Cytobacillus sp. IB215665: one gene and its partner. The protein of the gene in region 2 binds, or shares a complex with, the protein of the main gene of each other region. Links are inferred from orthologs where the notes say so. Each region holds a gene or a part of one and is shown on either strand. Other genes may lie near its edges.

The links.
Region 1: the proteins of secY (region 2) and secA are in contact, whole or in part, in a crystal structure (PDB 3DIN), measured with the Thermotoga maritima proteins. The link is inferred for Cytobacillus sp. IB215665 from one-to-one orthologs. Residues at the interface, in WP_004081795.1 of Thermotoga maritima: Glu108, Gly109, Glu110, Glu111, Ala236, Glu237, Arg238, Arg239, Ile240, Thr241, Ile242, Gln243, Tyr244, Ala245, Arg246, Arg247, Val248, Thr249, Gly250, Arg251, Arg252, Val253, Tyr254, Gly256, Ala257, Ser258, Thr259, Tyr260, Leu261, Pro262; in WP_004082002.1 of Thermotoga maritima: Glu261, Ala262, Arg263, Lys300, Ala301, Arg302, Thr303, Ile304, Ile305, Leu323, Tyr324, Asp325, Pro326, Val329, Ser330, Tyr333, Ile336, Lys340, Phe345, Val349, Glu363, Phe364, Tyr374, Ser375, Gly376, Gly377, Glu393, Ile395, Thr482, Ser483.

The regions. Positions count from the first base shown.
Region 1 is NZ_JAXBME010000001.1:365,916-377,864, reverse strand. The notes cover bases 2,782-5,868. They hold secA (preprotein translocase subunit SecA), read right to left. Parts: upstream 5,536-5,868; coding sequence 3,028-5,535; downstream 2,782-3,027. Also shown: cccB (cytochrome c551), read right to left, coding at 1-151; SLH52_RS01550 (YitT family protein), read right to left, coding at 207-1,076; SLH52_RS01535 (hypothetical protein), read right to left, coding at 6,028-6,555; hpf (ribosome hibernation-promoting factor, HPF/YfiA family), read right to left, coding at 6,778-7,323; SLH52_RS01525 (hypothetical protein), read right to left, coding at 8,166-8,552; SLH52_RS01520 (flagellar protein FliT), read right to left, coding at 8,561-8,911; flagellar export chaperone FliS, read right to left, coding at 8,911-9,312; SLH52_RS01510 (flagellar hook-associated protein 2), read right to left, coding at 9,437-10,900; flagellar protein FlaG, read right to left, coding at 10,917-11,261; SLH52_RS01500 (flagellin), read right to left, coding at 11,525-11,949. UniProt on the Escherichia coli protein: Required for protein export, interacts with the SecYEG preprotein conducting channel.
Region 2 is NZ_JAXBME010000023.1:14,320-26,142, forward strand. Bases 403-3,363 are described here. They hold secY (preprotein translocase subunit SecY), read right to left. Parts: upstream 2,551-3,363; coding sequence 1,255-2,550; downstream 403-1,254. Other genes in these bases: map (type I methionyl aminopeptidase), read right to left, coding at 403-555; SLH52_RS20485 (adenylate kinase), read right to left, coding at 552-1,205; rplO (50S ribosomal protein L15), read right to left, coding at 2,550-2,990; rpmD (50S ribosomal protein L30), read right to left, coding at 3,022-3,204; rpsE (30S ribosomal protein S5), read right to left, coding at 3,218-3,363. In the rest of the region: more of map, read right to left, coding at 1-402; more of rpsE, read right to left, coding at 3,364-3,718; rplR (50S ribosomal protein L18), read right to left, coding at 3,739-4,101; rplF (50S ribosomal protein L6), read right to left, coding at 4,136-4,672; rpsH (30S ribosomal protein S8), read right to left, coding at 4,702-5,100; SLH52_RS20525 (type Z 30S ribosomal protein S14), read right to left, coding at 5,132-5,317; rplE (50S ribosomal protein L5), read right to left, coding at 5,350-5,889; rplX (50S ribosomal protein L24), read right to left, coding at 5,915-6,226; rplN (50S ribosomal protein L14), read right to left, coding at 6,267-6,635; rpsQ (30S ribosomal protein S17), read right to left, coding at 6,679-6,942; rpmC (50S ribosomal protein L29), read right to left, coding at 6,963-7,166; rplP (50S ribosomal protein L16), read right to left, coding at 7,156-7,590; rpsC (30S ribosomal protein S3), read right to left, coding at 7,593-8,249; rplV (50S ribosomal protein L22), read right to left, coding at 8,253-8,594; rpsS (30S ribosomal protein S19), read right to left, coding at 8,612-8,890; rplB (50S ribosomal protein L2), read right to left, coding at 8,948-9,778; and 5 more genes. UniProt on the Escherichia coli protein: The central subunit of the protein translocation channel SecYEG. Consists of two halves formed by TMs 1-5 and 6-10.

The DNA of each region.
Region 1 (11,949 bases), on a different replicon or contig from region 2:
CTGCACCTGTATCTCCTGTTTCTGTTTCTGTTTCTTCAGTTGGTGTAGTTTCAGCCTCTTCTTTTGGTTCTGTAGCTTCATCTCCGCCACCACCACAAGCAGCTAATACAAGAGATGTACCCATCAATAATGCAAGTAATTTCATTTTCATTTGCGATTCCCCCTCATGTCTGAAATTAGTAAAATATAACTTTATTATACCCAATTTAAGCCCTTTTAAAACCCTCACCAAGGACCTCAGTGGCATCCATAGCAACGACAAATGCTGATGTATCAATACTTTTAACCAATTGTTTCAATTTAGTGAACTCTGTTTGATTGACAACACACATAAGAATTGGTTTTTCGTCATCTGTATAGCCTCCAAAAGCTGACAGCTTTGTCACTCCTCGATCTAGTTCATGCAATATTTTACTGCGTACTTCCTCTTGCTCATTTGTAATAATCATTGCCATTTTTGAATAGCCGAACCCAACTTGTATGAAATTGATCGTTTTACTCGTAACAAATAATGCGATAATTGCATATAAACCACTCTCAATATCAAATACAATTGCTGCTGTAATAACGATTAAACCGTCAATAAATGCGACGCATGTTCCAAGTGAAATACCAGTATACTTGTGAAAAATTTGCGCAGCTAAATCTGTTCCACCTGTTGATGCTTGTCCACGAAAAACGATTCCTAACCCTAGTCCGACACCCATTCCTCCGAACAAAGCTCCTAGTAGAGGATTTTGCGTAGCAGGCTCGAGGTTTTCCGATAAATAAACAACAAACGGCAAAAATACTGTACCAATTAATGTTTTCATTCCAAATTTACGACCGAGCAACATGACGCCAGCGATAAATAATGGAACATTGAATGCCCATTGTACATAAGCAGGCTTCCATCCAAACATCTCTTTTGTAATCGTACTAATCCCACTTACCCCACCAGAGGCAACATTGTTGGGTAGTAAAAACAAGTTAAAAGCAAGAGCAACAATAGCCGATCCAATCAGTATATAAAATATGTCTAATGTTGCAATTATTTTCGGGTCCAATGCTTGACTCTTACGGCTTCGTTTCTTCATCCTTTTTTCTCCACCTTTTTAAACACAATTCTAAAAGTCATGTAGACAATTTTACTAATTGCCTATGAGAGTATAGCATGGTGGAAATATAGTGTAAATGCTAACCATATAACGTGTTAAAGGAGTAAACAATTGAAGGAACTTATTGCTTATTTTTTGTTTGAAGAATTATCTTATAAGTGGTAAAAAATGAAAAATTATTTAACACATAGGAAATAACAAGAGATGGAGCAGGGAGTTCGGAGACATTAATTGAATCTGATTCTTATGTATAGTAGTTTTTTGTGTCAAATTGATTTGTTTATATACGATTTATCGTTCATCGTTCACTTTGCATGATATTCACGTTATATGTTCTGTATATTGTGCAAAAGCTATAATTTATTTGTTGAACATGTTTGTGATTGTCCATTTGTATGCTTTTATTTTTCATACTTTCCTGTTTACTGTCCAAATGGGAGGGTTTACTTGCCATATACTTTGGTTTACTGTCCAAATGTGAAGATTTACTTGCCGTACTTTTGGTTTACTGTCCAAATAAGAAGATTTACTTGCCGAACTTTTGGTTTACTGTCCAAATAAGAAGATTTACTTCCCTAAGTAGTAAGCACATAATAAGATACACAAAAACCCCACTCATATTGAATGGGGCAACATCTGTTTAGTTAAGTTTTGAACGAAGGTACGAATCTATGAATGAATCAAGCTCACCATCCATCACACCTTGTACATTACCTACTTCAGTATTTGTACGGTGATCTTTTACGAGAGAATACGGATGGAATACGTAAGAACGAATTTGGCTTCCCCAGCCGATCTCCTTTTGCTCACCACGAATTTCAGCAAGCTGCTCTTGTTGTTCTTCAATTTTCTTTTGATAGAGCTTTGCTTTTAGCATTTTCATCGCTCGATCACGGTTTTTAATTTGTGAACGCTCTGATTGGCACGTAACAACAACGTTCGTTGGAGTATGAGTAATCCTTACTGCCGAATCTGTCGTATTGACGTGCTGACCACCCGCCCCACTTGCACGGTACGTGTCTATTTTCAAATCTTCAGTACGAATGTCAATTTCAATGTCTTCATTAAACTCTGGCATGACTTCGCATGATACGAATGAAGTATGTCGACGTCCTGACGAATCAAAAGGTGAGATTCGAACGAGACGGTGAACACCTTTTTCTGCTTTTAAATAACCGTATGCATTATGCCCTTTAATTAACAGTGTGACACTTTTAATACCAGCTTCATCTCCAGGTAAATAATCCAAGGTTTCTACTTTGTAACCTCTTCGCTCTGCCCATCGTGTGTACATGCGCAATAGCATTGAACCCCAATCTTGTGATTCAGTACCACCCGCACCTGGATGCAGCTCTAAAATCGCATTATTTTTGTCATACGGTTCACTTAATAACAGCTCTAATTCAAATGTATTTAAGTCCTTCGTTAATGCTTTACATTCATTTTCAAGCTCTTTTTGTAACTCATCATCTGGCTCTTCTTTGACAAGTTCATGAGTCACTTCGAGATTTTCAAATGTCTCATTTAGCTCTGTAAACTTGTTAACTAAGTCCTTTAAGCCATTTGCTTCATTTATGACAGTTTGAGCCGCTTGTTGATCATCCCAAAAGGATGGTGCTGCCATTAATTCTTCCAACTCATCTATTCGAGCTTGCTTCGTATCGAGGTCAAAGAGACCCCCTAAAATCAGCTAAACGAGTAGCCATTTTGTCAAGCTCTTGCTTAATTTCAACTAAATCCATTTATTTTCCACCTCAATAAAATTTTTACCTACCTTACATGTATATCCCGTTGACTGTAAAATAAATACATCAAAACAAATTATCATAGAAAATAGGTGAGCAAGCATCCACTGCCAACTCACCTTTGTTCACAGTAAAGAAAAATACATTTTATCACTTTAATGCCTCGGTCGGGGGTCAGATCCCTGTTATTTGCCGTGGCACTGTTTGAATTTCTTCCCACTTCCGCAATAACATGGGTCATTTCGGCCTATCGAAACTGCTTTTTTAACTGGTTTGCGCTTTTGCTTTTCTCCGTCTTGCTTTGGATTAACCGCCTGTCCCTTTGCGACTTCTTGACGTTGAAGGTTATTTCTAATTTGCGCCTTCATCACATACTTCGCAACGTCCTCTTCAACGGAAGCCACCATATTTTCAAACATTGAAAATCCTTCCATTTGATACTCACGCAATGGATCAATCTGGCCATAAGCTCGAAGATGAATACCTTGACGTAGGTGATCCATCGCATCAATATGATCCATCCATTTACTATCAACTGCACGCAGAACGATAACTTTTTCAAACTCACGCATCTGCTCTGTCTCTAATTGCTGTTCTTTTTCATCATAGCGTTCTTTTACTTTTGCAAAGATAAGCTCACTAATTTCTTCAGGCTCCTGACCTTTAATTTGGTCAAGTGTGACATCACCTTCAGCAAGCATTGTTGCATTTGTATAATCAATGATGCCTTTAAGATTCCATTCTTCTGGAAGCTCTTCCTTCGGTGTATGCAAATCAACAGATCGTTCAATCGTTGACTTAATCATACCTTCAACGATATCACGTAGATTCTCTGATGAAAGGACGTCAGATCGCTGTTTATATATAATTTCACGTTGCTGACGTAATACGTCATCATATTGTAAAAGCTGTTTCCGAGCGTCAAAGTTATTTCCTTCAACACGTTTTTGAGCAGATTCAACAGCTCTTGAAACCATTTTACTTTGAATAGGCTGTGTATCATCCATGCCGAGTCGCTCCATCATCGCTTTCATATTGTCTGATCCGAAGCGACGCATGAGTTCATCTTCCATAGATAAATAAAATTGTGTCACACCTGGATCTCCTTGACGACCGGAACGACCGCGTAATTGATTGTCTATTCGGCGACTTTCATGTCGTTCTGTACCAATTACCGAAAGTCCTCCTGCTTCCTTCACGCCTTCACCAAGCTTAATATCCGTACCACGTCCAGCCATGTTCGTTGCAATCGTAACCGCACCAGGTTGACCAGCTTCTTCGATAATCTGTGCTTCTTTCCCATGATTTTTCGCATTTAAGATGTGATGAGGAATACCTTTTTTCTTCAAAAACTTAGAGATAATTTCAGAGGTTTCAATAGCCACTGTTCCGACAAGTACTGGCTGCCCTTTTTGATGACGTTCAGCAATATCTTCAACAACTGCTCGAAACTTCCCTTCGATCGTTTTATATATAAGATCTGCACGATCATCACGCACGATCGGCTTATTCGTTGGAATCCCAACAACGTGCATATTATATATATTTCTAAACTCTTCTTCTTCTGTTTTTGCCGTACCAGTCATACCAGAAAGCTTTTCATACATACGGAAATAGTTTTGGAACGTTACTGTTGCCAGTGTCATGCTTTCATTTTGAATATCAAGTCCTTCTTTTGCTTCAATTGCTTGATGTAAGCCTTCACTATATCGACGGCCTTTCATCAAACGTCCTGTAAAAGGATCAACGATCACAACTTCGCCATCTTGAACAACATAATCAATGTCTTTATGCATACTAGCATGCGCTTTTAACGCTTGATTTATATGATGATTTAATGAAACATGTGTAATATCAAATAGATTATCAATCCCGAAAGCACGTTCAGCCTTGTTCATGCCTTCTTCAGTAAGCTGAACACTTTTTGATTTTTCATCGAAAATGAAATCTGATTCTTTATTTAGCGTACGAACGAACGCATTAGCTTGTACATATAATTGTGCTGACTTTTGTGCTGAACCAGATATAATTAAAGGTGTTCTTGCTTCATCAATAAGAATTGAGTCAACCTCATCAATAACCGCATAATATAGCGGTCGCTGAACCATCTGTTCTTTGTAAAGCACCATATTATCACGTAAATAATCAAAGCCTAGCTCATTGTTCGTTGCATATGTAATATCAGCAGCATACGCCTCAATTTTTTCCTCACGAGACATACCGTTTAAGTTCAGACCGACTGTTAATCCTAAAAATTCATATAACTGACCCATCTCATGAGCATCACGACTTGCCAAGTATTCATTGACAGTTACAACGTGCACACCTTTACCTGTTAACGCATTTAAGTATACTGGCATTGTCGCTGTTAATGTTTTACCTTCTCCTGTTTTCATCTCAGAGATATTACCATCATGAAGGGAAACACCCCCCATTAATTGTACCTTGTATGGATATAAGCCTAACACACGCTTTGCTGCTTCACGAACAACCGCAAAGGCTTCAACAAGCATGTCATCAAGCTTTTCCCCTTTATCATAACGACCTTTGAATTCTGCTGTTTTTGATTGTAGCTGCTCATCCGTTAAGTTCGCCATATCTGCACTTAATGAGTCAATTTGTGCTGCAAGCTTTTCTAATTTAGTAATTTGACGTTTATTACCATCAAATACTTTCTTTATCATTCCAAGCATTCAAAACGCTCCTCTATTTTCATATAAGTTACACCCAATACGACATATACACACACTGGATATATAATAATGTATATACTAAGTTTTTTTCCCTTATAGAAATCCTATTTCTAATATTAACATTTTGAGACAAAGTGAACAACATTTTGGAGGAATGTGGGAGCATAAGAAGGCAGAATCATATGAATATTTTATATTTGATTCAAAAACCTTAACAAACCATGTATGAAAAAGAGTTAGATCATTCATATAAGAGTATTTTTTTAATAACTCACGTAGTTTACGAAAAGTATTGTTAAAAGAAGGGTATGTGACAACCACATCGTTTCTTTATTGTAAATCCTTCATATTAGGCTGTAGACTTCCAAAGCTGTTCAATTGCTAACAATTGGAGGTGTGTATGTGAAAAAAAGTGTTTCTTGAAGTGAGCTAGAGATTTGGGTCTTAACAACTTTGTTGTTACTTTAATGTTTTTGAATGAAGTAGTACATATTAATAGCGGTACTTTTTATTAATTTCATCAGTCATTAACTGGAACATGGAGTGATGTTGCTGAAGAGATTGTTCGATATGTTTGAAATGACTCCTTGACTCAGAAAGGTTATTTACAACAGCTTCCTTAATTACCGTTACATCGTTTTCAATTTTTGATAGTCGCATATCTACTGTAGTAAAACGGTTATCTACTTGTGTAAAGCGCTCGTTCATTTCATGTTCTAGCTTTGTGAAGCTTTTGTCCACTTGAGTAAAACGTTCATCTACTTTTGTAAAGCGCTCGGCCATTTCAACTTCTAGTTTCGTGAAGCGTTGATCCACTTGGGTAAAACGTTCATCTACTTTTGTAAAGCGCTTGTCCATTTCACCTTCTAGCTTTGTGAAGCGTTTGTCCACTTGAGTAAAACGTTCATCTACTTTTGTAAAGCGGTCGTTCATTTCATGTTCTAGCTTTGTGAATCGTCCATTTACCTCTGTTCTAAATTCGCGCATTTCGCTCATAAATTCTAGTAACAGCTTCTCCATCATATTCACCTCCATTCATTATCAAAGATAATCCTCGAACTAGCCTTCCATTGACTACAAATGAGGTTTGTAGACATGTTTTATTATATCATATTGAAAAAGTAACATTCGATAAAAGAACAATGAGATATTGGTCAATAAACTACCAAAAACATCCTACAGCATATTTAACATCAAAAAACGTTAGGTTCTAAGCAACCTAACGTTTTCTAATCATTATTATTAATTCGGTTCAATCAAACCGTATTTGCCATCTTTTCTTAAATAAACGACATTTGTACGGTTCGTTTCTGAGTTAGTAAATACGTAGAAATTATGACCGAGCATATTCATTTGCAGAATTGCTTCTTCACTGTCCATCGGCTTTAAGTTAAAGCGCTTAGTACGGACAAGCTTTAAGTCATCCTCTTCTTCATCAGGAATCGCTACAGGCTCATTTGTAAACATATATTTAGGAGTTCCAGTATCTCGGAACTTACGGTTCACCTTTGTTTTGTGTTTGCGAATTTGACGCTCAAGTTTATCAAGAACAAGGTCAATCGCTGCATACATATCTTCATGATTTTCCTCTGCTCTTAACAATAGCTGAGACATTGGAATCGTTACTTCTATTTTAGAATGCTTATCACTATGAACTTTTAAATTAACATGGACTGTGGCATCTGAAGAATCATCGAAATACCTTTCTAATTTACCAATCTTTTTCTCAACATACTCACGCAATGCTGGAGTTACTTCAATGTTTTCACCACGAATGTTGTAAATCATACACGAACTCCTCCTTTAGTTAACTTGAGGATGTTCAAAAAAGTCCGGGAAAAATGACAGTGAATATCTGCGTTGGTTTGCTTTTCCGTTCCTCATGTACTCTTCAAACGTACACTCTGGTACTCAAAGCTACACAGCCTTGATCTTTTTCGTCCTTTTTTCCTCCTTTTTGAACTCCATTTTGAAAGGATGTTCAAATAAGTCTGGGAATAATGAACTTGTACAAGATCTAATCCACTCATTCGGCACTTAGTGTGACTTTCCTTTCCCCATTCTTCTTATCCTCATTTTTCTTGAAACTTATAACTTATTCGAGTTAAGATGGGTGAAAATGCTTAAAACATTAAAGCCACATTTCCATTTCTTATCTCTAGAAATCCGCTAAGCGGTTTTCTTAAGCTATGTATATACATTTCTACAATACCCTTAACAATTCCTTCTTAAACGTGAAATTAACTGTGAATAAATTGTGACGATTTTCATTATTTACATAACCGATATATTGTTAAAATTGATGTGTATTTATTGTTATGCAGTAAGGAAAAATGATATGTGAGAGGAAATTCCTTTTTGCGAAATTTAAAGGTTCTTTTCGTAAACTTTGTGGTTTTTTTTACTGCAAATGGACAGTTTGGCATGTTTTATGAGTACTCATTAATTGTAAAAATAGCAAAGGTGCTATGAACGATAAAATATACTTGCTTAGATCAAAAAGCACCAATCAATCCGAAAACAACCTTAAATTACACAATTATATTTTTTATATGTTTCCAAAAGAGTGTACCTGATGGAAAATGTTAAAAAACAAAAACACTCCCATACATTTGTATAGGAGCATTGTACTATTGTTGAATATAACTTGAAAATGTATGCTGAATTGGTTCCTTCCATGCAAGAAAGGCTGGAATAATGTTTTTACTAATAATAGCTTGCTTTTCCGTTTGGTTCGAGAAATGTTGTTCCAGCTTCACACACTCAGCAATGACTCCTGGGAACTGATTAACTTGATTTCGAACAATCTCATTTCGAGAAAAAATATCTAATAGCTGCTGATTCGTATCATTGATTTTAGAAAAAGCAGTAAATATGTCAGCTAATACTCTATCTCCTTCGGTACGTTCAAGGTTGTCAAAACTCCCCTTAACATAGTCAAGCCCTTCTTCAATCGTATCTAGCAATTCAGTATATTTCTTTACAATTTCATATTGTGGTGCGTCTAATTTCACCATATACTCACCTATTTCCGTTTGTCATAAAATACACCATCTACCGTGCGCGTATTATAAGGATTGATGTATTTCTTTTGCGATTGCTTCTTCTTCTTTAATCCTGCAATATCGAGCTTAATTTCATCTTTCATAGCAAGAAGCTTAGCATCTATTTGTTTGTTTAAAGTCACAATTTCTGCGCCTACACGCTTTTCCCCCGTTGAATATGGAGGCGCCAACTTCTCAATAAACTGCGTACGTTCAGTTAAAAGGTGTTGAATGCGCTCGATTTGTTCATCACGGTCACTTTTATTAATGTCCGTTTGAAGCAGCTCGAATAATTGTTTCGTTACTTGATATAGCTCTTTAATGACACTCACTACGCTTGCCCGCCTTGTGCAAATTGTTTTTGACGGTTGATTTGAATAACCTGCTTCCACGTATCACGAAACTCTGCAACATGAGCTTCCACTTCAGCAAGAGCATCTAAATCATTATTTATATTTACATCAATTAAACGACGGTTAATATAATCGTACATCGACATCATATTTTTCGACACTTCGACATCCATATTAAGCGTCACCATTAATTCTTGTATAATGTTCTGTGATTTTATGAGATTCGTATTTTTTTCCTCAATATTATTTTCTTGGATCGCTTTGCGAGCTAGATTGATAAATTTCAAACAGCCGTTATAAAGCATTAATGTTAACTCCCCAGGCGATGCTGTTGTCACTGAATTTGTCTGATACGATTGATAAGGGTTTTGTGTTGCCATTTTATTTCATACTCCTTTTGAAAATAAATTGTTTGGAAAAGATAATACAATCATCTATCCATAGTTACTAAACATTACACAGCTTGATATTGACACCTCTGAAAGAAAATCATAGACACTATAATTAATAACCAAATTGACTTGCCAGATACGCTGCTTGTTCGTTTGCTTTTTGAATAGCAAGCTCCATAGCGGTAAATTGGCTCCAATAGCGGTCTTCGACCATCTCTAAGCGATTCTCAAAATTTAAAATGTCATCTAAAACATTATCAAGGCTTTTGCCGATCGAGAACTGGTCATTCGTCTTTGTTGAACTTCCTGCTTTTTCTACAATCTGAGTCATTGCATTATCTAATGAGTCGCGAAGCCTACTAGCAATACCAGAGGTTTCATAGCTATCTCCCTCAGCATTAAACAATTCGTACACAGCTTCAGGGTTTTCCGCAATTTTTTCTCGTAATTTATCTTCGTCAATCAATAGTTTTCCATTTTCAGTATAGTCAGCCGATGTAGTAATACCGATTTCTGCTAATTGACTAAAGCCCGTTTCACTACCAGATATTGGTGAATAGAGGTCAAGCCTCATTTGATTTAATACACTTGATAATGTTGAATCTCCTTTTAAAATACCACTTTTCGCTAAACCTTCCCACTTTTCGATTTCATCATCAGATAATTCTTCCCTTTCTGCATCTGTTAATGGAGGATAGTCCCGATATTTTTCTTCAGAGATCGTACTATTTATTTTTTCAATAATTTCATTGTATTTATTAACGAATTGTACAACAGTGTCAACAATTGCATCGTCATCTGTCGATGTAGAAACTCTTATTTTTTCTCCAGGACTTTCATTATGTAACGTGTAAGAAACGTTGTTGATAGAAAATTCATTAGTTGAACGAGTTGTCTGCAAACCATTAATAATAAACTCTGCATCTTCTCCATCAGTTTTAATTGCATCTGGATCAGTAAATCCGAGTTGAGCAAAAAAACGTTGTGTATCACTATCGACAACTTCTAGACCAGCTTGCGACCCTGTTTCTTCTTTTGTCATCACTACTTTTTCAGTTTCTGAATCATAAAACACATTTATACCAAGCTGTTCATTTTCATTTAATTTCCTAATTACATCATCGAGTGTATCTGTATCTGCAATATCAATTGTTACACCTTCACTTTTCGTCCCATCACCATTTGTTACATCTAATGTTAATGTTACTGCTTGTCCACCAGTAAAGTTTGCAGCCTCATTAGAAATCCATGTTGCTGACTTGGCTATATTAAGGACTTCGATTTCTGTACTCACATCTGAAGCATCTGCATTTGCAACGGCTGTGACAATATTTTCATTCGAGCTTGTTGTCGTTTTTTTCAAAAGATTACTTTGTCGATCAATCCCATCAAAAATAAACGTATCTAATTCTTTTAATAACGTATTCATTTCCCGATAGCTGTCACGTTGCCATTCTAAGATTTGTTTCTTTTGTGACAGCTTATCAAGTGGGATTCTTTCTGCTGACATTAAATCACTAACAATTTGATCTATGTCCATACCACTTGCTAAACCACCTATACGTAAATCAACCATTTATATCCCTCTTCACTTATATTTTTTTATCCACAACTAAGCCAACAAATTCGGTCATTGCTGCATACATATCGAGTAACTTCTTAGGAGGAATTTCTCTTACAACTTCCTTCGTTTCAGCATCTATTACGACAACGAAATACTCCTCAAGTTTTTCGTGTAGCTCAAATTGGACCGATGTGTATGTAGGTTCTAAAAATTCATTAATACTTTTTATGACATCATTAATTTTATCTTTTGATAATGTCTCTTTATTATCAGTTGTAGTTTTCATTTCTAGCTGAGTTTCTAGCTGTGTCATCTTTACTCCAGTCGAAGATGTGGGTGATGGAGATTGTGTCGTTATGTTTCCAATTTCCATGAAACTCGCTCCCTTTTCAATACTTTTCTTTTATTATCGGTAATTATTGCAAATTGTTGAGGAGAGAAAATGAAAAATTAATTATTGAGGATAATTTTATGAGGCTTTTTTCTTATATATTATAAAATTACTAGGCTTATTTTATCATGGAAAAATGTTTATTTAGTTTGTTGTTAATCTATACTTGGCATAAAGAATATTTGAATTACATGACATATACAAAAAACCACGCTCGAAAAATTCGAGCGTGGTTTTTAAATAGCTTAACGAAGTAATTGTAATACTCCTTGTGGCTGTTGATTTGCTTGTGCAAGCATAGATTGTGCTGCTTGAGAAAGGATGTTGTTTTTCGTCATTTCCATCATTTCTTTAGCCATATCAACGTCACGGATACGTGATTCTGCTGCTGTTAAGTTTTCAGAAGAAGTTTCTAAGTTATTGATTGTATGCTCTAAACGGTTTTGGTAAGCACCCATTTTTGAACGTTCTGCAGATACTTTTGTAAGTGCATTTTCAATAACAGTAATTGCATTCCCTGCTTCATTAACAACATCTAATCCACTTTCAATTCCGTTGTCATCAGTACCATTTGTAACGTCAGTTCCTGTTGTGAAACCAGTGCCCATACCAGTGATACCTAGAGCTGCCGCAGTCATATCAGTAAATTCAAGTGTCATAGTTTGGTTTT
Region 2 (11,823 bases):
TGGGCCATAATGTGGTATTTGAGGATCTTCATGCAAATCTTGACCAACACCGTGGCCAACATACTCACGAACGACTGAGAAATTATTTTCTTCAGCATACGTTTGGATCGCATGAGAGATGTTTGATAACCTTACATGAGACTTAGCTTCTTTTAAACCCTCATATAATGAATTCTCAGTCACATCTAAGAGCCTCTGTGTTTCTTCAGTAATATTCCCAACTGGATATGTCCAAGCAGAATCACCGTGATATCCATTGTATTTAGCCCCAATGTCTATGCTGATGATGTCTCCATCTTTTAAGACACGATCACCAGGAATACCGTGAACTAACTCTTCGTTTACTGAAGCACATATACTCCCGCGAAAACCATTATACCCCTTAAATGATGGAATTGCATCATGTTTCCGAATAAACTCTTCAGCAATTGTATCCAATTGCTTAGTAGTAATACCAGGTTTAATATGTTTCTGTAATTCCTTGTGAGTCAAAGCAACGATACGGCCTGCTTCACGCATTATTTCTATCTCACGTGGGGTCTTACAAATAATCATTTAGATATGCCTCCAAGCAATTTATCTATATCTACAAATACTTTATCAATTGCTTGTTGTCCATCAATGTTTTGTAAATAACCTTTTTGCTTGTAGAAATTTAACAAAGGCTCTGACTGTTTAATGTTTACCTCTAGGCGAGTTTCTACAGTAGCCTCATTATCATCAGCACGTTGATATAATTCTCCTCCACACTTGTCGCAAACGCCCTCTTGTTGTGGTGGATTAAATACTAGATGATATGTGGAACCACAGTTCTTGCAAATTCTTCTACCTGTTAAACGATCTAATAGTATAGATTTATCAACATTTATATTGATAACAAAATCTATCGTACTGTTCATGACATGTAGCAATTGTTCTAACGCCTCTGCTTGAGCGACTGTTCGAGGGAAACCATCTAACAGAAAGCCATTTTTACAATCATTTTTACCTAATCTTTCACGAACAATACCTATTGTAACTTCATCAGGAACAAGTTTGCCCTCATCCATAAAAGCCTTTGCTTTTAAGCCTAATTCAGTTCCTTCACTTATAGCAGCACGGAACATATCTCCTGTTGATATGTGAGGAATATTATACTTGCTAACAATTTGCTCTGCCTGCGTACCTTTACCAGCACCAGGGAGCCCCATTAATACGAGATTCATATGTGTTCACCCTCATCTAACAATGAGGAAATGGGAGAACCCCAAAACCTCATGACTTAATAAATCCTTTGTAATGACGTTTTACAAGTTGGCTTTCAAGCTGTTTCATTGTCTCAAGTGCAACACCAACAACGATGAGCAAGCTTGTTCCACCAATTTGTACTGATTCCGGAAGACTGGTAAATTTAATAAAAATAATAGGAAGAACAGAAATTGCAGCTAAGAAAATAGAACCTACAAATGTAAGACGATATAGTATCCGAGTTACATATTCTTGCGTATTTATCCCTGGACGAATTCCAGGAATATACCCACCTTGTTTTTTAAGGTTTTCTGCCATTTGCTCAGGATTAACTTGAACAAACGTATAGAAATAGGTAAATGCAATAATTAATGCAACATATATTGTCATACCAACAGGTTCGGTATACCTGAATGTATTTTCAATCCACATAGTAACATCGTTTTGTCCAAAGAATGATGCAATTGTTGGTGGTGTAATAATAAACGATACTGCAAAGATAACAGGTATTACACCCGCAGCATTTACTTTTAAAGGTAAATGAGTAGATTGTCCTCCAACTGGACTACGACCCACTAAGCGTTTTGCATATTGAATTGGAATTTTTCGAAATGCTTGTTGGATGAAAATAACACCAACGACGATTGCAACGATCGCGAGTAGCAATAAAACTACCGTAACGATACGTAAGAATAGCTGTTCTCCAGCACCTTCAAATTGTGTTGCATATACTTGGTTAGCGATATTCGGAATGCCTGCCACAATCCCAGCAAAGATGAGAATGGAAATTCCATTACCAACACCGTGAGCTGTTATTTGTTCACCTAACCACATTAAAAAGGCAGTTCCAGCCGTCAATACTAATGCTATTAACAAATAAGTTGGAATGCCAGGGTTCTCAATTAATGCCCCGTTCGACATAGTGTTAAAGCCAATGGACATACCAATTGCTTGAATAAATCCAAGAACTATTGTGCCGTAGCGGGTAAACTGAGCTAATTTACGACGACCAACTTCACCTTGTTTTGACCACTCAGTAAACTTTGGAACAACATCCATTTGTAGTAATTGAATAATAATGGAAGCCGTGATATAAGGCATAATCCCCATTGCAAAGATGGAAAAGTTCTGTAATGCTCCTCCACCAAATGTATTCAATACTCCAAATAGATTGTTTTCGCCTGTAACCTGTAATACTTCAGCATTGATGTTCGGAACAGGAATAAACGTCCCTATTCTAAACACAACTAACATTAACAAGGTGAATATTATTTTCTTTCTTATATCACCAACGCGCATAAAATTGGAGATTGTTCGGAACATTAAATCACCTCAGTTTTACCGCCTGCAGCTTCAATTGCTTCTTTTGCAGCAGAAGAGAATTTGTGAGCTTTAACAGTAAGCTTTTTCTCAACTTTTCCTTTTGCAAGGACTTTCAAACCCGATTTAAGCTTACTTACTACACCTGTTTCGATTAATAATTCAGGTGTTACTTCCGTACCATCTTCAAAACGATTTAATGTTTCAAGATTAACGACCGCATACTCTTTTCGGTTAATGTTCGTAAAACCACGTTTAGGTAGTCGTTGGAACAAAGGTGTTTGACCACCCTCGAAGCCTGGACGTACGCCACCGCCAGAACGAGACTTTTGACCTTTTTGGCCTCTACCAGATGTTTTACCATTACCAGTAGCAATACCACGTCCTACACGATTACGAGTTTTACGAGACCCTTCAGCTGGTTTAAGTTCATGAAGTTTCATCAGGGCACCTCCTTATTTACTCATGTTAAAATTATTGTTCTTTTACCGTAACTAAATGTGCAACTTTGTTTACCATGCCGCGAATTGCAGCATTATCTTCATGTACGACCGTTTGATGCATTTTTTTCAAACCTAAAGTTTGAACAGTTACTTTTTGATCTTTAGAACGGCCAATAACACTTCTTGTGAGGGTGATAGCTAATTTCTTTGACATTTCATTTCCCCCCTTATCCTAACAATTCTTCAACTGATTTTCCACGCAACTTTGCAACGTCTTCAGCGCGCTTCATATCCTGAATACCACTAATTGTAGCACGAATCATGTTAATAGGTGTATTTGAACCTAAAGATTTTGATAGGATGTCATGTACACCAGCTAGCTCTAATACCGCACGTACAGGACCTCCAGCGATAACTCCAGTACCTTCAGAAGCAGGCTTTAACAAGATTTCTCCTGCGCCAAATCGTCCGATAACTTCATGTGGAATTGTTGTACCAACCATAGGTACAGTAACAAGATTTTTCTTAGCATCTTCTATAGCTTTACGAATAGCTTCTGGAACCTCTTGAGCTTTACCAGTTCCAAAACCAACGTGACCGTTTTTATCACCAACAACAACAAGTGCAGCAAAACGGAAACGACGTCCACCTTTCACTACCTTTGCTACGCGGTTTACGGTAACAACACGTTCTTCAAGTTCTAGTTTACTTGGATCAACACGGACCATCTGTATCCCTCCTTTGACAATTAAAATTCTAAGCCATTTTCACGAGCTGAATCAGCTAACGCTTTAATACGTCCATGGAATAGGTATCCTCCACGATCAAAAACCACTTCTTTAATACCTTTTTCTGACGCACGTTTAGCAACTAACTCGCCAACTTTTTGCGCTGCGTCAACATTACCTGTTGACTCAATGCTTAATTCTTTATCTAAAGTAGATGCACTTGCAAGTGTAACACCATTCACATCATCGATTACTTGCGCATATATGTGTTTGCTAGAACGAAACACATTCAAACGCGGGCGTACAGCTGTTCCTGAAATTTTCGCACGAACACGTCCGTGTCTTTTTTTACGAACTGCATTCTTATCAGGTTTTGTAATCATACTATGCCACTCCTTTCTTATACACTAGGCGGTATTACTTACCAGTCTTACCTTCCTTACGACGTACATATTCGCCTTCATAACGAATTCCTTTACCTTTATAAGGCTCTGGTGGACGTACATCACGAATGTTAGCAGCTAAAGCTCCAACACGTTCCTTATCAGTACCTTTAATAACAATTTTTGTATTCGCAGGCACATCTATTTCGATCCCTGCTTCAGGTTCGATTTCAACAGGATGTGAGTAACCTACATTTAGGATTAGCTTTTTACCTTGCTTTTGTGCACGGTAACCTACCCCGATCAATTCTAGTCCTCTTTCATACCCCTTAGAAACACCTTCAACCATATTAGCTAGTACGCTACGAGTCGTTCCATGTAATGAGCGGTGCTCTTTTGAATCAGATGGTCGAACAACTGTTACAGCGTTTTCTTCTATTGTTAATTCCATATCTGCATGGATTGTACGAGTTAATTCACCCTTCGGTCCTTTAACAATAACGTTTTTATTTTCCTCAGTTACCGTTACACCTGCAGGGATAACAATTGGTTTTTTACCAACGCGTGACATAAATTACACCTCCATTCTAAAAAAACTTTTTACCAAACGTAAGCTAGTACTTCTCCGCCTGTTTGCTTTTGACGAGCTTCTTTGTCACTTAACACACCTTGAGAAGTAGACACAATCGCAATTCCTAAACCATTAAGTACACGAGGTACCTCATCAGCTTTAGCGTATACGCGTAAACCAGGTTTACTAATACGCTTTAATCCAGTAATTACACGTTCATTATTTGCACCATACTTTAAGAAAATACGGAGAATACCTTGTTTGTTATCTTCAATAAATTCCACATCACGAACAAAACCTTCACGTTTTAAAATATCAGCGATATCTTTCTTCATGTTTGAAGCAGGAACCTCTAATTTGTCGTGACGTACCATGTTCGCATTGCGAATACGAGTAAGCAAATCTGCAATAGGATCTGTCATCACCATAATATTTTTACCTCCTTCCCATATCTGGGTTTTACCAACTTGCTTTTTTTACACCTGGGATATGTCCCTTATATGCTAATTCACGGAAACAAATACGGCAAAGTTTAAATTTTCTTAGCACTGAATGAGGACGACCACATCGTTCACAACGTGTGTACTCACGCACTTTAAACTTTTGATCACGTTTTTGTTTTACGACCATTGATTTTTTAGCCACATTTTCGCCTCCTTATATTTAGATGGCACTGATTACTTTTGGAACGGCATACCCATTTGAGTTAATAATTCACGAGCTTCTTCATCAGTATTTGCAGTGGTTACGATAACGATATCCATACCACGAACTTTCGAAACTTTATCATATTCAATTTCAGGGAAAATCAATTGTTCTTTAATCCCTAATGTATAGTTACCACGACCATCGAATGATTTTTTAGATACACCACGGAAGTCACGTACACGTGGAAGTGCAACAGACACTAGTTTATCTAAAAATTCATACATACGCTCACCGCGTAAAGTTACTTTCGCACCAATTGGCATTCCTTCACGAAGACGGAAACCAGCGATAGATTTCTTTGCTTTTGTAACTACAGGCTTTTGACCAGTTATTGTTGTTAATTCTTCAACAGCATTATCTAATGCCTTTGAATTTGCAACTGCATCTCCAACACCCATATTTACAACTATTTTTTCAAGTTGAGGTGTTTGCATAACTGATTTATAACTGAATTTACTCATAACACTAGGAGTAATTTCTTTTTGATATTTTTCCTTTAGGCGGTTCATAATAGTACCTCCTTTCTACAACTAGTTATTTATCTAATAATTCACCAGATTTTTTTGCATAGCGTACGTTTTTGCCATCAACTTGCTTATGTCCAACACGTGTAGGTTCACCCGTCTTTGGATCTAATGGCATAACATTTGATACATGGATAGGTGCCTCTTGGCTGTTAATCCCGCCTTGGGGATTAGCTTGTGAAGGTTTAGAATGCTTCTTCACAATATTCACACCTTCCACAAGAACTCTACTTTTCTTTGGCAATGCAGCAAGGATAACTCCTTGTTTACCTTTATCCTTACCTGAAATCACAAGTACTTTATCACCTTTTTTTACATGCATCTTATCTGCACCTCCTTGATAAGGCATTTCAATTTTCAAATTAAAGAACTTCAGGAGCTAATGATACAATTTTCATGAAGTTGCTATCACGTAATTCACGAGCTACCGGGCCGAAAATACGAGTACCACGTGGACTTTTGTCGTCACGGATAATCACGCATGCATTTTCGTCAAAACGGATGTAAGAACCGTCTGGGCGTCGTGCTCCTTTTTTTGAACGTACAACAACAGCCCTAACTACTTCACCTTTTTTGACAACGCCTCCTGGTGTTGCTTGTTTCACTGTACAAACAATTACATCACCAATATTTGCGTATTTACGTCCAGAGCCACCTAGAACTTTTATCGTTAACACTTCACGAGCTCCAGAATTATCAGCAACTTTCAACCGAGATTCTTGTTGAATCATTCACGAAACCTCCCTTCGGATATAAAATTCATCCGACCTTGTATTATATAATTACCGCTTTTTCAACTACTTCTACTAAACGGAAACGTTTTGTTGCAGATAGTGGACGTGTTTCCATTACTTTAACTACGTCGCCAACTTTTGCAGTATTTTGCTCATCATGTGCTTTGAATTTCTTTGAATACTTAACACGTTTACCATATAGTGAATGAGTTTTGTATGTTTCAACTAATACAGTTATCGTTTTATCCATTTTGTCAGATACAACACGACCTGTATACACTTTACGTTGGTTGCGTTCACTCATTTAAGCAAACCTCCCCTCATTTATCGATTATTCACACCGATCTCTCTTTCACGTATCACAGTTTTCATACGAGCGATCGATTTACGTACTTCGCGAATACGAGCTGTATTTTCAAGTTGTCCAGTCGCTAGCTGGAAACGTAAATTGAATAACTCTTCTTTTAAAGACTTAACTTTTTGTTCAATTTCGGCAGTGGTAAGGTCACGAATTTCATTAGCTTTCATTTGATTCACCACCAATTTCTTCTCGTTTTACAAACTTACATTTTACTGGAAGTTTATGTGATGCAAGACGAAGTGCTTCACGTGCCACCTCTTCAGGTACACCTGAGATTTCAAACATAATCTTACCTGGTTTTACAACAGCAACCCAGCCCTCTGGAGCACCCTTACCGGAACCCATTCGAACTTCTAGAGGTTTAGCTGTATATGGCTTGGATGGGAATATTTTAATCCATACTTTACCGCCACGTTTCATATAACGTGTCATCGCAATACGAGCAGCCTCGATTTGGCGGTTAGTAATCCAAGACGCTTCTAGCGCTTGTAAGCCGAACTCACCGAAATTTACTTCAGTGCCGCCTTTTGCACGACCGCGCATTTTACCGCGGTGTTCGCGACGATACTTAACGCGTTTTGGCATTAACATGATTATTTTCCTCCTTCCTCTTTATTCTTCTTTGTAGGAAGGACTTCTCCACGATAAATCCATACTTTTACGCCTAATTTACCATACGTAGTATCTGCTTCAGCTGTACCATAATCTATGTCAGCACGGAGCGTATGAAGTGGAACTGTTCCCTCACTGTAATATTCAGCACGAGCGATATCTGCACCACCTAAACGACCAGATACCATTGTTTTAATCCCTTTTGCTCCAGCGCGTAAAGCACGTTGAATAGCTTGCTTTTGCACACGACGGAAGGATACACGGTTTTCTAATTGACGAGCAATATTATCTGCTACTAATTTAGCATCTAAGTCAGCTCTCTTAATTTCTACGATATTAATGTGGACACGTTTACCTGTCAACGCATTTAACGCTTTACGAAGTGCTTCTACTTCTGTACCACCTTTACCAATAACCATTCCTGGTTTTGCAGTGTGTACTGAAATATTCACACGATTAGCCGCACGTTCAATTTCCACTTTTGATACTGCAGAGTCACTTAATCTCTTAGTAATGTATTCACGAACCTTAAGGTCTTCATGCAACAAATCTGCATAGTCCTTATCAGCATACCACTTTGATTCCCAATCACGGATGACTCCGATACGCAAACCTACTGGATTTACTTTTTGACCCACTGATTATCCCTCCTTCTTTTCTGATACCACTACAGTAATGTGGCTCGTACGTTTATTAATTTGACTAGCACGTCCCATTGCACGCGGGCGGAAACGTTTCATAGTCGGGCCTTCGTTCACATACGCTTCTTCAACAACTAAATTATTAATATCCATCTCATAGTTGTGTTCTGCGTTTGCAACAGCTGATTTTAATACTTTTTCTACTATCGGAGAAGCCGCTTTGTTTGTTAAGCGTAAAACTGCTAATGCTTCACCAATTTGCTTTCCTCGAATTAAGTCCACTACTAAGCGAGCTTTACGAGGCGCAATTCGAACTGTTCTTGCAACAGCTTTTGCTTGCATTTAGGATGCCTCCTCTCTTAACGTCTTGTTTTCTTGTCATCACTAGCGTGACCTTTATACGTACGAGTTGGTGCAAACTCTCCAAGCTTGTGACCAACCATGTCTTCACTTATATATACAGGCACATGTTTTCGACCATCATAAACTGCAATTGTATGACCAATGAATTGAGGGAAAATCGTTGAACGACGAGACCATGTTTTAACCACACGCTTACCATCAGTTTCATTCAAGCTCTCAATTTTTTTCATTAAATGATCATCTACAAAAGGTCCTTTTTTTAAGCTGCGACCCATATGTGAACCTCCCTTCGCGATTGGCATACGGTTCCTGTGAACCGTAGCACAACCCCGTTATTTTTTACGACGACGCACGATAAATTTATCTGACTTCTTATTTTTCTTGCGCGTTTTATAACCGAGTGTTGGTTTACCCCAAGGTGTCATTGGTGACTTACGTCCGATAGGAGCTCTACCTTCACCACCACCATGTGGGTGATCAACTGGGTTCATTACAGATCCACGTACAGTTGGGCGTTTACCTAACCAACGAGAACGACCTGCTTTACCGATATTAATAAGTTCGTGTTGCTCATTACCAACTTGACCAATAGAAGCACGGCAAGCAGCTAATACCATACGCACTTCACCTGAAGTTAAACGTACTAAAACGTATTTTCCTTCTTTACCAAGAACTTGAGCAGATGTTCCAGCAGAACGTACTAATTGTCCACCTCTACCTGGTTTAAGTTCAATGTTATGAATAACTGTACCAACAGGAATATTAACTAAAGGTAATGCATTACCCACTTTAATATCCGCTTCTGGGCCAGACATGATTTCCATGCCCACTTCTAAATTTTTCGGAGCTAGAATATAACGTTTTTCACCATCAACATAGTTAATTAACGCAATATTAGCTGATCTATTTGGATCATACTCGATTGTAGCAACGCGTCCTGGTATACCATCTTTGTCGCGTTTAAAATCAATGATGCGGTATTGACGCTTATGACCGCCACCTTGATGACGTACTGTTAATCTACCTTGGTTGTTACGTCCACCCTTTTTATTTAAAGGAGCCAATAACGACTTCTCGGGAGTATCAGTAGTGATTTCTGCGAAATCTGATACCGACATACCACGACGACCGTTTGAGGTAGGTTTATACTTTTTAATCGCCATCTCTATTTCCCTCCTTCACTAGTAAACTTATACTTCAAAAAGTTCGATTTCTTTGCTATCAGCAGTTAACTTCACAATTGCTTTTCTGCGACGATTAGTATAACCGCTATGACGACCCATACGCTTGAACTTACCTTTGTAGTTCATGATGTTTACTTTTTCTACTTTCACATCAAAAATTGCCTCAACAGCATCCTTGACTTCAGTTTTATTAGCTTTCACATCAACGTCAAACGTATATTTTTTCTCTTCCATTAAATCTGTAGAACGTTCTGTAATAACGGGGCGCTTAATAATATCACGAGGTTCTTTCATTACGCAAGCACCTCCTCTACTTTTTCCACCGCATCTTTAGTGATCACAAGTTTATCGTGGTTTAATAAGTCCAGTACGTTCACACCTGTAGCAGATACAACTGTTACTCCAGGAATATTACGCGCTGAAAGAGTCACGAATTCATTTTGATCAGCAGTTACGATTAACGCTTTGCGATCTGCAGAAAGACTGTTTAAAATGTTTACCATTTCTTTTGTTTTAGGAGCTTCAAATGCTAGGCTCTCTAATACAACGATATCATTTTCAAGCACTTTTGTTGATAGTGCTGATTTAAGTGCTAAGCGACGTACCTTCTTAGGTAGCTTATAGCTGTAGCTTCTAGGTGTAGGTCCGAATACTATTCCACCACCACGCCATTGTGGAGAACGAATTGATCCTTGACGAGCACGTCCAGTACCTTTTTGACGCCAAGGTTTACGTCCACCGCCACGTACTTCAGAACGACCTTTTACTTTGTGAGTTCCTTGTCTTAAGGAAGCTCTTTGCATAATAACTGCATCGAATAATACACTCTTGTTAGGCTCAATACCAAATACAGATTCATTAAGCTCTACTTCACCTACTGTAGAACCATTTTGGCTATATAATGTTACTTTAGGCATTGGTATATTCCTCCTTTCTTACAAAAATTACTGTGCCTTAACCGCACTATTAATAGTTACAAGACCTTTTTTTGGTCCTGGGACATTACCTTTAATAAGTAAAATGTTACGTTCAGCATCAATTTTTACAACTTCTAAGTTTTGAACAGTTATACGTTCTCCACCCATACGTCCAGGTAAAAGCTTTCCTTTGAATACACGGTTTGGATCAACAGGTCCCATTGAACCAGGACGACGGTGATAGCGCGAACCGTGTGACATAGGGCCGCGTGATTGTCCGTGGCGCTTAATTGCACCTTGGAATCCTTTACCCTTTGAAATACCTGTAACATCTACTACATCGCCTTCAGAGAAGACGTCAACTTTGACTTCCTGACCAACTTCATATTCCTCAACGTTCAGCCCGCGGAATTCACGGATGAAGCGCTTAGGCGTAGTATCCGCTTTTGCAACATGTCCTTTAGCTGGTTTGTTAGCAAGCTTTTCACGCTTGTTATCAAAACCAAGTTGTATAGCTTCATAACCATCTGTTGCTTCAGTTTTCTTCTGAAGAACTACGTTAGGTGAAGCCTCAACTACAGTAACTGGTACAAGTACATCTCCAACGAACACTTGTGTCATACCAATCTTTCTACCTAAGATTCCTTTGGTCATTCGTCACACCTCCTGTTATCTAACTTATTATTTATTATAGTTTAATTTCAATATCTACACCTGACGGCAAGTCTAAACGCATTAGTGAATCTACTGTTTTTGGAGTAGGATTTACGATATCAATTAAGCGTTTATGTGTACGCATTTCAAATTGCTCACGAGAATCTTTATACTTATGAACAGCACGAAGAATCGTATAAACAGACTTTTCAGTTGGTAACGGAATCGGACCAGAGACATTTGCACCTGATCGCTTAGCTGTTGCTACGATTTTTTCTGCAGATTGATCAAGAATTCGGTGATCGTAAGCTTTTAATCGAATACGAATTTTTTCTTTTGCCATTATTTTCCCTCCTTTATCGCCTATTTTATTTAATAGACATTCTCCGTGGAAATTTCCCCACACTCGCCATGGCAAAGCGGCCGGGTGTGTCAGCAACCTTCCACATCATC